4 regions of the Exiguobacterium sp. s145 genome follow, and region 3 is predicted to be linked to each of the others. Evidence: riboswitches for the same ligand, from Rfam matches in the RefSeq annotation. Region 3 holds a riboswitch; each other region holds the start of a gene.
What was found. Region 3 has a riboswitch for thiamine pyrophosphate ahead of thiT (energy-coupled thiamine transporter ThiT). Riboswitches for the same ligand answer to the same signal wherever they lie in the genome.
Positions count from the first base shown of each region.

Region 1: another riboswitch for thiamine pyrophosphate. It lies ahead of KNQ07_RS02925 (ECF transporter S component); the one in region 3 lies ahead of thiT (energy-coupled thiamine transporter ThiT).
Region 2: another riboswitch for thiamine pyrophosphate. It lies ahead of tenI (thiazole tautomerase TenI); the one in region 3 lies ahead of thiT (energy-coupled thiamine transporter ThiT).
Region 4: another riboswitch for thiamine pyrophosphate. It lies ahead of tenA (thiaminase II); the one in region 3 lies ahead of thiT (energy-coupled thiamine transporter ThiT).

Region 1 is NZ_JACSMV010000002.1:18,411-20,612, reverse strand. It holds gene KNQ07_RS02930 (ABC transporter ATP-binding protein) at 1-347, opposite strand, end outside; gene KNQ07_RS02925 (ECF transporter S component) at 347-922, opposite strand; TPP riboswitch at 1,028-1,127, opposite strand; gene KNQ07_RS02920 (50S ribosomal protein L25/general stress protein Ctc) at 1,219-1,896, opposite strand.
Region 2 is NZ_JACSMV010000002.1:326,003-328,204, reverse strand. It holds gene nagZ (beta-N-acetylhexosaminidase) at 1-957, shown strand, start outside; TPP riboswitch at 1,017-1,119, shown strand; gene tenI (thiazole tautomerase TenI) at 1,210-1,806, shown strand; gene KNQ07_RS04775 (NAD(P)/FAD-dependent oxidoreductase) at 1,803-2,202, shown strand, end outside.
Region 3 is NZ_JACSMV010000001.1:322,852-325,053, forward strand. It holds gene rsgA (ribosome small subunit-dependent GTPase A) at 1-537, shown strand, start outside; gene rpe (ribulose-phosphate 3-epimerase) at 539-1,195, shown strand; TPP riboswitch at 1,219-1,325, shown strand; gene thiT (energy-coupled thiamine transporter ThiT) at 1,389-1,949, shown strand; gene KNQ07_RS01605 (thiamine diphosphokinase) at 1,949-2,202, shown strand, end outside.
Region 4 is NZ_JACSMV010000008.1:44,656-46,857, reverse strand. It holds gene KNQ07_RS08365 (DUF1002 domain-containing protein) at 1-794, opposite strand, end outside; TPP riboswitch at 986-1,091, shown strand; gene tenA (thiaminase II) at 1,166-1,861, shown strand; gene KNQ07_RS08355 (sporulation protein) at 1,929-2,202, opposite strand, start outside.

The DNA of each region.
Region 1 (2,202 bases), on a different contig from region 3:
CCAACCCGTTTCAACACCGTTCTGATTCGTTCTTCCATTTCATCGCGGGGAATACTCCGGTTTTCCAGACTGAAGGCGATTTCCGCCCCGACCGTCTGCATGCAAAACTGATCGTCCGGCTGTTGAAACAGCATGCCGACGGTTCCGTCTGCGCGCCATTCACCGGTGACTTCCGCCTCAATCGTTTCCGGCATCAGACCGGCAAGCGTATGCAAGAAGGTCGTTTTGCCGCTGCCGCTCGGACCAATCAATAAGGTCGTCTCTCCTTGCCGGAGCGACACGGTCAAGTCGTTTAAAACATCTCGGTCTTGATCCGGATAGCGGACGGTCAGATTCCGGCACCACATCAGGCAGCCCGCCGTTTCTGTTGTCGTCCGACGGCGTAACCGTTCAGCGTTCCCGTCTTGACGAGTGAGTCGACGATGATTTTCGCGAGCAATCCGCCAAGTAATGCCCCACTGACCAGTTGCAGGGAAAACGTCAATAGCAGTGTCGTCGTCGTATAGTAGGCGAACCCATTGACGACCAGACTATAGACCATACTTCCGACAGCCGCAAACATGCCCGACAGCATCAAGGTGAAGGTGTTGAAGTTCCGGTAGCCGACTAACAGAAAAGCAACCTCAGCGCCAATGCCTTGCGCAAGTCCAATCAATAAAGCCGATAAACCGAAGTGACTCCCTGTAAACAACTCGACGGCAGCAGCGACGACTTCTGCAATCAATGCCGCGCCTGGTTTTTGAATGATGTAGGCGACAAGGGGACTGGCGATGACCCAGATGCCGAACATCCAGTTTGCTCCGACCGGTCCAAAGATGGCCGAGATCGGCAACCATAACGTCGACCATCCTAAGTAGAGGACACCACAAGCTACGGCGAGCATCATCATGACGATGATTTCTTTCATTTTCCAACTGTTCATAATCACTTCTCCTTTGAATGCACACCCACAAAGAAACCACAAAAAAGACCGCCCTCTATGAAAAGAGAGCGGTCGTGTAACCTGCAAGATGCAGAAAAAGAGCACGAGGATTCCGCTCCACTTTCCTACGCTAGTATGAACTAGATCAGGTTCAAAGGGTCCGAAGTAAATCGTCTCAGCCGAGCGGGCTCCCCTAGTGGATGTGTCAATGATGTGTACCTTCTTCACTGTACGGCTGTCGCCGCGACTTGTCAATATGCATAAAAAAACCTCCCACGAGGGGAGGGGAGAAAAGATTACTCTTTATCTTCTTTGTTTTCTTCAGCTTGCTCTTCAGAAGTTTGTTCTGAATCGTCTGTCGCTGTATCCGCATCAGCTGCTTGTGCCTCAGCTTCTGCTTCTTCGATTTCTTCAAGTTCAGCTTCAAGTGTCGATTCAACGACCGCTGCAACTTGGATGTCACCTTCTGTGACGACACGGAAATCTTTTTCTTCCGGAAGATCAGCGACTGTAATCGAATCTCCGATTGCAAGTTCCGTTACATCCACTTCGATGCGTTCCGGTAATTTATCTGGTGTTGCGGCAACTGTTACTTTAAAGAGTGTTTGTGAAAGGAATCCGCCAAGTTTCGCGCCAGCTGCTTCGCCGACCAGGACGATATCCGTTTCGACTTCTGTTTCTTCATCCATTTTAACAGCGATGAATTCAACGTGTTTGATTGTTGGTGTAAAGATGTCCATATCGAGTTTGTTGATCAATGTGTTGACCTTTTTACCGCCGATTTGAAGAGCAACCAAGACGTTTTCGCCGTGATCACGGACAACTTTGACCAATTCTTTTTCGTCGAATGAAATCGGTGTGCTTTCCACTTTGTAGCCATACACGACACCAAGAGCTTTTCCTTCATGACGTAATTGCTTTCTAAGTGAGCGCGGGCGTACTTCGCGTTCTTCTACTTTTAATGTTACTGACATGTTCATTTCCCCCTTGAATTTGGTATAGCCCTCAAAAGGTAATGAATGTAGGAGTGGAACAATAGGTTCCAACAGAAATTCATGCGCTAAATGCTAGTTCAACTGGATTTCATTCAGAAATGAAAAACGAAGTGAGTAAGTAGCATTTCTCTCCCAGGTCATTACGCTGATATTGAGAAACAATAATTGAAAAGCGACCGTGTTATACGGTGCTAATGTAGATATACCCCTATCTTTCAAAAGTTAAAACCTTTTTTTCTGAATTTGATTGTCGAAAGACCTTCAAACCTGTTGATAGACAACGGA
Region 2 (2,202 bases), on a different contig from region 3:
GTGCTGTTACTCGGCGGCAACATCACGTCGACCGATCAACTGAAAACCTTTACGGCAGCGATTGCTGAAGCCCAACCGGCTGATGCAAAAGCGTTTCTCGGCTTTGACGAAGAGGGCGGACGCGTCAGTCGGGTCCCGGACGCACAGCTCAAATTATCACCGAGTCTGTCGTTCGGTCAAAAAAATGATCCAGCATTGATGAAGGAAGTCGGACAGACACTTGGTTCGATTTCCCGTTTTTACGGCTTTAATATGGACTTCGCCCCGGTTCTTGACGTGAACAGTAATCCGGCGAATCCGATCATCGGCGACCGGGCACTCAGTGCGGATCCGCAACAGGTCGCACGGCTGGGTGTGCCGTTGATGCAGGGAATGAAAAAAGAAGACATCGTTCCGGTCGTCAAACATTTTCCGGGACACGGTGACACGACGGTCGATTCCCATGTCGGTCTGCCGCGGGTCGATGCGACAAAAGCGGAACTCGAACAGACGGAACTGGTCCCGTTCAAGCGGGCGATTGAAGAGGGGGCCGAGATGGTCATGGTCGCGCACATCCTGTTCCCGGCCCTCGACAAAAACCGTCCGTCTTCATTGTCAAAACCGGTCATGACCGGCGTCTTGCGGGATGAACTGAAGTTTGACGGAGTCATCATCACGGATGATCTCGTCATGGGAGCGATTACGGAACAGTACGGTCTTGCCCAGGCCGCAAGTCTTGCGCTTGAAAACGGTGCCGACATGGCGATGTTCTCGGCTCCGGGTGCGTATACGTCCGTCCACAAGGAAATCATGGCACGGATCAAACAAGATAAATTGTCGAGAGCCGATCTCGATCAGAAGGTCATCCGGGTTTTACGCTTAAAACAAACGTATGACTTGTCGCAAACGAAACGTGTCGACGAATACCAACGCTTGATCGAGCAGGTCAAAGCGGTCGAAGCGGACATGCGACATTAATCAAGGGTAGAACAAATCGGACTACCCGTGGTAAACTACAGGCGTACCACACAAATCAATATCTACACTAGGGGAGTCTCGCAGCAGACTGAGACGGAAGTATCCGGACCCTTTGAACCTGATCTAGTTCGTACTAGCGGAGGGAAGTGGATTCCGATCATTCATAGAGGATGCGACGGCTGTCGCCCTTTTTTGTAGGACCACTCCATCAGTTCATGGGGTGGTCCTTTTTCGTGTGGAAAGGGGGAAATGATGAGCCAGTTACATCTGATGACAACCGGTCAACAGGGCTGGGAAACGCTGGAACATACATTACCGGAACTCGCGATGCGTGTCGACCGGATTCATCTGCGGGAACCGCTTTGGTCCGCACGGGAGTTGGTGACCTGTATTGAGTTTTTAATGAAACGCGGGGTGCCGGCGGAACGATTAATCGTCCATGACCGGCTTGACGTCGCTCTCGTCACCGGCATCGGGATTCAACTGACGACACGCAGTATTCCGGTCGATCGTGTCCGGAGCCGTTTTAAGGAACTGCGGATCGGTCAATCGGTCCATTCGCTGACGGAAGCGGCAGCAGCAGAACAAGCCGGTGCGGATTACGTGATGTACGGTCACATTTTTGAAACCGGATCAAAACCCGGTGTACCGCCGCGGGGACTGCATGCCTTAAAACAGATTGTCGAGCAGGTCTCGATTCCGGTCATTGCGATCGGCGGCATCAAACCGGGCAACGTTCAGGAGGTCATTGCGACCGGTTGTTTGGGCGTTGCCGTCTTGTCGGGGATTCTCGGGCAAGCGAATTCGCTTAAAGCAGCTGACCGGTTCCGGGAGGTGATGCAACGATGACACGACCGGATGTCTTAATCATCGGGACCGGCATGATCGGTTTGACGCTCGGCTATGAGTTGCTTAAACGCGGACAAACTGTCCGTTTACTTGACCAGTCGACAGCCGGACAAGGGACGACACGGGCAGCGGCAGGGATGCTTGCGACAGACGAAGAACTGCCGGAACCGTTACACGAACTGGCGGCGCTGAGCCGGACGTTGTATCCGGAGCTGGTCCGGCAATTGTTGGACGAGACCGGTCTCGGGAGCGGTTATCTGGAACAGCCGTTTTGCCTGCATCGAGGAAATCAATTCTTGACGTTCGAACAAGTTGGACAAATCGATTCCCGATTAGTGACGCAGGCTTTACGGAGCGCGATCGAACGACGGGGCGGAGTCATTGAAGAAGACACAT
Region 3 (2,202 bases):
TTACAAGGTGAAGCCGAACAAGGGGTATTGGAAGCAATTTCCGCTTACCGGACCATTGGATATCACGTCATCGAAACGTCAAGTGAGACATTGGCCGGAGTCGAATCCGTCCGTCCGTTGTTAAAAGATAAAACGAGTGTGCTGGCCGGACAATCCGGTGTAGGGAAAAGTTCGTTGTTGAATGCCTTGGAACCTTCGTTGGCACTCGAAACGAGTCATATTTCGAAGGCGCTTGGTCGTGGACGCCATACGACCCGTCATGTGACATTGATCCCGCTTGGCGAAGGATTGATTGCAGATACCCCGGGATTCTCGAATCTTGATTTTCCGCACGAAATGGAACTCGAGGAGTTACGGTGGTGTTTCCCTGAATTTGTTGCTTTACAGGACGAATGCAAGTACCGTGGCTGTCTGCATTTGAATGAGCCTGGTTGTGCCGTTAAACAAGCCGTCGAGGCCCAGGAAATCATGGCTTCCCGGTATACGAATTATGGTATGTTTGTAGAGGAAATCAAGAATCGGACGCGGAGGTATTAAGATGATTAAAATCGCACCATCAATCTTATCAGCAGATTTTGCAAATTTAGAGCGGGATGTCAAAGCCGTAGAAGCAGCAGGTGCCGATTATATCCATTTCGATGTCATGGACGGTCAATTTGTTCCGAACATCTCATTCGGACTTCCTGTCTTAAGCAGTTTACGTCAAAAAACAGATATGGTTCTCGACGTCCATCTCATGATTGATCGTCCGGAAAACTTTGTCGAAGCCTTCGTTGCAGCAGGGGCTGATATCGTGACGTTCCACGTCGAGGCGACGAATCACGTCCACCGTGTCCTGCAACAGATCAAAGCAGCCGGTGCGAAAGCGGGTGTCGTGCTCAATCCGCATACGCCGCTGTCGACGATCGAACACGTGCTCGAGGATGTGGACATGGTCTTATTGATGACAGTCAATCCGGGATTCGGCGGACAAGCGTTCATTCCGGGTGTCATGAAGAAATTAAATCAACTGGCTGCAATGAAAGCGGAACACGATCTATCGTTTGAGATTGAAATCGATGGCGGAGTCAATGCGGAAACAGCGAAATTATGTATTGAGAATGGGGCAAACGTACTTGTTGCAGGTTCCGCCATCTACAATGCACCGGATTATTCAGAAGCAATCACTAGTATTCGGAATGCCGCTCACGTATAATAAGAGCAGAATCAAAATTGAATGAAGACCGCAAGGGGTGTCGCGTCAAGCGGCTGAGAGAAGTGATTGGACTTTAACCCTTCGAACCTGTTCCGTTCAGACGGACGTAGGGATGTGGCGCACGCAGGCAGTACGGCGTTCGTCGTACTGCCTTTTTGCCGTCCTGCGATTTTATTTTTAGGAGGAAAAAAGGATGAAACGGCTACAAATGTTAATGGAAATTGCAATCTTTGCAAGTCTTGGTGTGGTGTTCGATTTATTAATCCCGTTTAAAATGCCGCAAGGGGGTTCGGTCAGTTTGGCGATGCTGCCAATCTTCGTCATGGCCTTTCGTCATGGTGTCATCGGTGGGGTCGTGACGGGAGCGCTCGTCGGAACGATTCAACTGATGTTCGCTCCGCAAATTCTGACAGTCGTTCAGCCGTTACTCGATTATACGATTGCGTTTGGAGTCGTCGGACTGAGCGGACTATTCGCACGGCAAGTCAAAAAAGCAGCAGCAGCCGGGAAGAATGGCCGTTTGATGGCAATTGTACTAGGCGCGACATTGCTTGGTGCAGGTTTACGTTATGTCTGTCACGTCATCAGCGGAATCGTCTTCTTCGCTGAATATGCGGAAGGTCCGGTCGTTTCGTACTCGTTGATCTATAACGCGACGTATATGGTTCCATCGTACCTATTATGTGGTATTGTCGCAGGACTTCTGTTTACGACAGCGCCCCGACTTCTTCGTTACTCGGCACGAGGTGTCTGATGCGGGTCGTGATTGTAGCGGCCGGTCCGACAGAAGACATCCCGTCCCTGAAACCGTTTCTGGATGAGAAGACGGTTGTCATCGCCGTTGACGGAGGTGTCACCGAATTGGCACAGCAAGGTCTCGCTTTTGACTTGGCGATTGGTGACTTTGATTCGCTCGGATACAAACCGGAAGGAGCGATCATCCACCCGGCTGAAAAGGATGAGACCGACTTGGAACTGGCTTTACGCCATGTCAGTCAACAGTATGA
Region 4 (2,202 bases), on a different contig from region 3:
GCAAAGGACTGGATGTTTTGTCCGGCATCCTTCAGTCCCGTCTCAATCTGTCCCCAGTTAAGATCAGCTTTTTCCATTTGGTTAAACAGACCGGTCAAGCGCTCCATTTGGGCATCGGACAGATTGATATTATTGTTTTGAATGACTTGGACGATGACATTCTCGATTTCGACTTTCGTCTCCGGTTTTTGCTTCGCGATTTCGGCTTTGATTTCGTTCATCAAGTCGGCGACTTTATCCGTCCCGACGGTTTTTCCGACATCTGATGTGACCGATAATTCTTGTTGGGCTAAATCTTTCCGTTCATCCGTCAGTTTGATACCGGTCTCACTTGACGTTTGATCATAGGCTTTCATGATACCAGTCAAGGCAGATGTACCGGTTACTTTATAAGGGGAAGTAATCGTAATGTCGGCATCGGTCACACCGGCCGTGACCAGCGCATTCAAATACATGTCTTTTGTGACCCACGTGATATTTTCGGTTGCGACGGACAGACCGTCGCCTTTTTCAGCCAATTCGATCTTGGCGGAAGAATACATATTGCCGCCGCGTTGGGACTGGGGAATGTTTTTTCCGAGATATTTTTCCTCATCGGCAGACGTCGCGATGATCGGAGTGATGCCTTCCGGTGCATTGAGGCGGGACAACACCCATGCTTTATCCTTTGCTCCGAGCGATTCACCGAGTGTGATGATCGTTTTGTCGACGACCTGTTCGGCAGATGCGGCAGTAGGCAGTAATAACGTCGTGGCAAGTAATGCCGAAGCAGTCCATGTGATGGTTTTATTCATTGTCAGATTCCTCCGTAAGTTAAGTATCAGGTACTAATTTCAGTCTAATCGACCGGTGACGGAAGAGAATCGGTCTCAAGGACGAGCCGACATCGACCTTCCGTCATGTTCATTGTACAGAAAAACAATGGAAAGAAGGGGAGCAGGTTCAGAATTGAATGAAATCATGTTACACTTGAAACAAATCAAATAGCGACCACTAGGGGAGTCAGTAGGCTGACTGAGACGACGGAGACGTGCGGACCCTTTGAACCTGATTAAGTTTGGACTTACGGAGGGAAGTGGCGTGACAGATCCTCTTTTTCTGGTCTTTTCACGTCATACCTGACATCAGGTGTGGCGTTTTTTTGATGAAAAAAGGAGGAAGAAATATGAAATTCAGTGAAGAAATCCGGCAAGCGGCAGGACAGTATTGGGACAGCAGTTTTACGCATCCGTTCGTGACCGGTCTTGCAGACGGGACATTGCCGGAGAAGAAATTCCGACATTACGTACTCCAAGACGCCTATTACTTAAAACATTTCGCGAAAATTCAGGCCCGTGCCGCGTCCAAGGCACAGGATTTCGTGACGATTGCAGAGCTCGCGGAACATGCGACATCGACCTATGCCGCAGAACTGAGTCTGCACCAGTCGTTTTTTAAACCGCTTGGGATTTCGGACGAAACATTAGCCCGGTTTGAGCCGGCTCCGACCGCATACGCCTATATTTCACATATGCACCATGCGAGCGAAGGGACGCTCGGGGAGACAATTGCTGCCATCTTACCGTGTTACTGGCTCTATTATGAAATCGGACAACAGTTACAGAGCGCTGTACCGGCTTCACCGATTTATCAACAATGGATTGCGACATACAGTTCGGACTGGTTCGAGCGGGTAGTCTTTGAACAGATCGAGCGTTTGAATGAGCTGGCAGCGCAAGCAAGTGATCAAGAACGCACCCGGATGAAGCAGCATTTCGTCAGAAGCTGTTATTACGAATTGATGTTTTGGGAAATGGGCTGGACGGAAGAGACATTTGAAAAAAGCCTGGCACAGATTATTACAACGACATCATTGAAATAAGACAAGACAACGTAAAACACCGGATTCGCTTGTTGGCGGATCCGGTGTTTTATATAGAAAAGATAAATCAGCTGTGGTGTTCAATCAAATCTGCGAGGCGTTGTTTCACCAGCGACGGATTGGTTAACTCCTGATTGGATAATGAAAGTTTCGTCATCGTTTCGTCCGTACCCGCCATTTCGCTGAACAAAGAGCCGAGGCTGTGGGCACGACGGTCGATTTGAAGAACGATATCGATTCCGGACCGGTCCTGCAGCAAGATGACTTCGATTTCATCCAGTTTATGCGCATAATGCGTGCCGCGGGCAGAATATTCGAGTTCCTGCGCGATCGGTAAATCT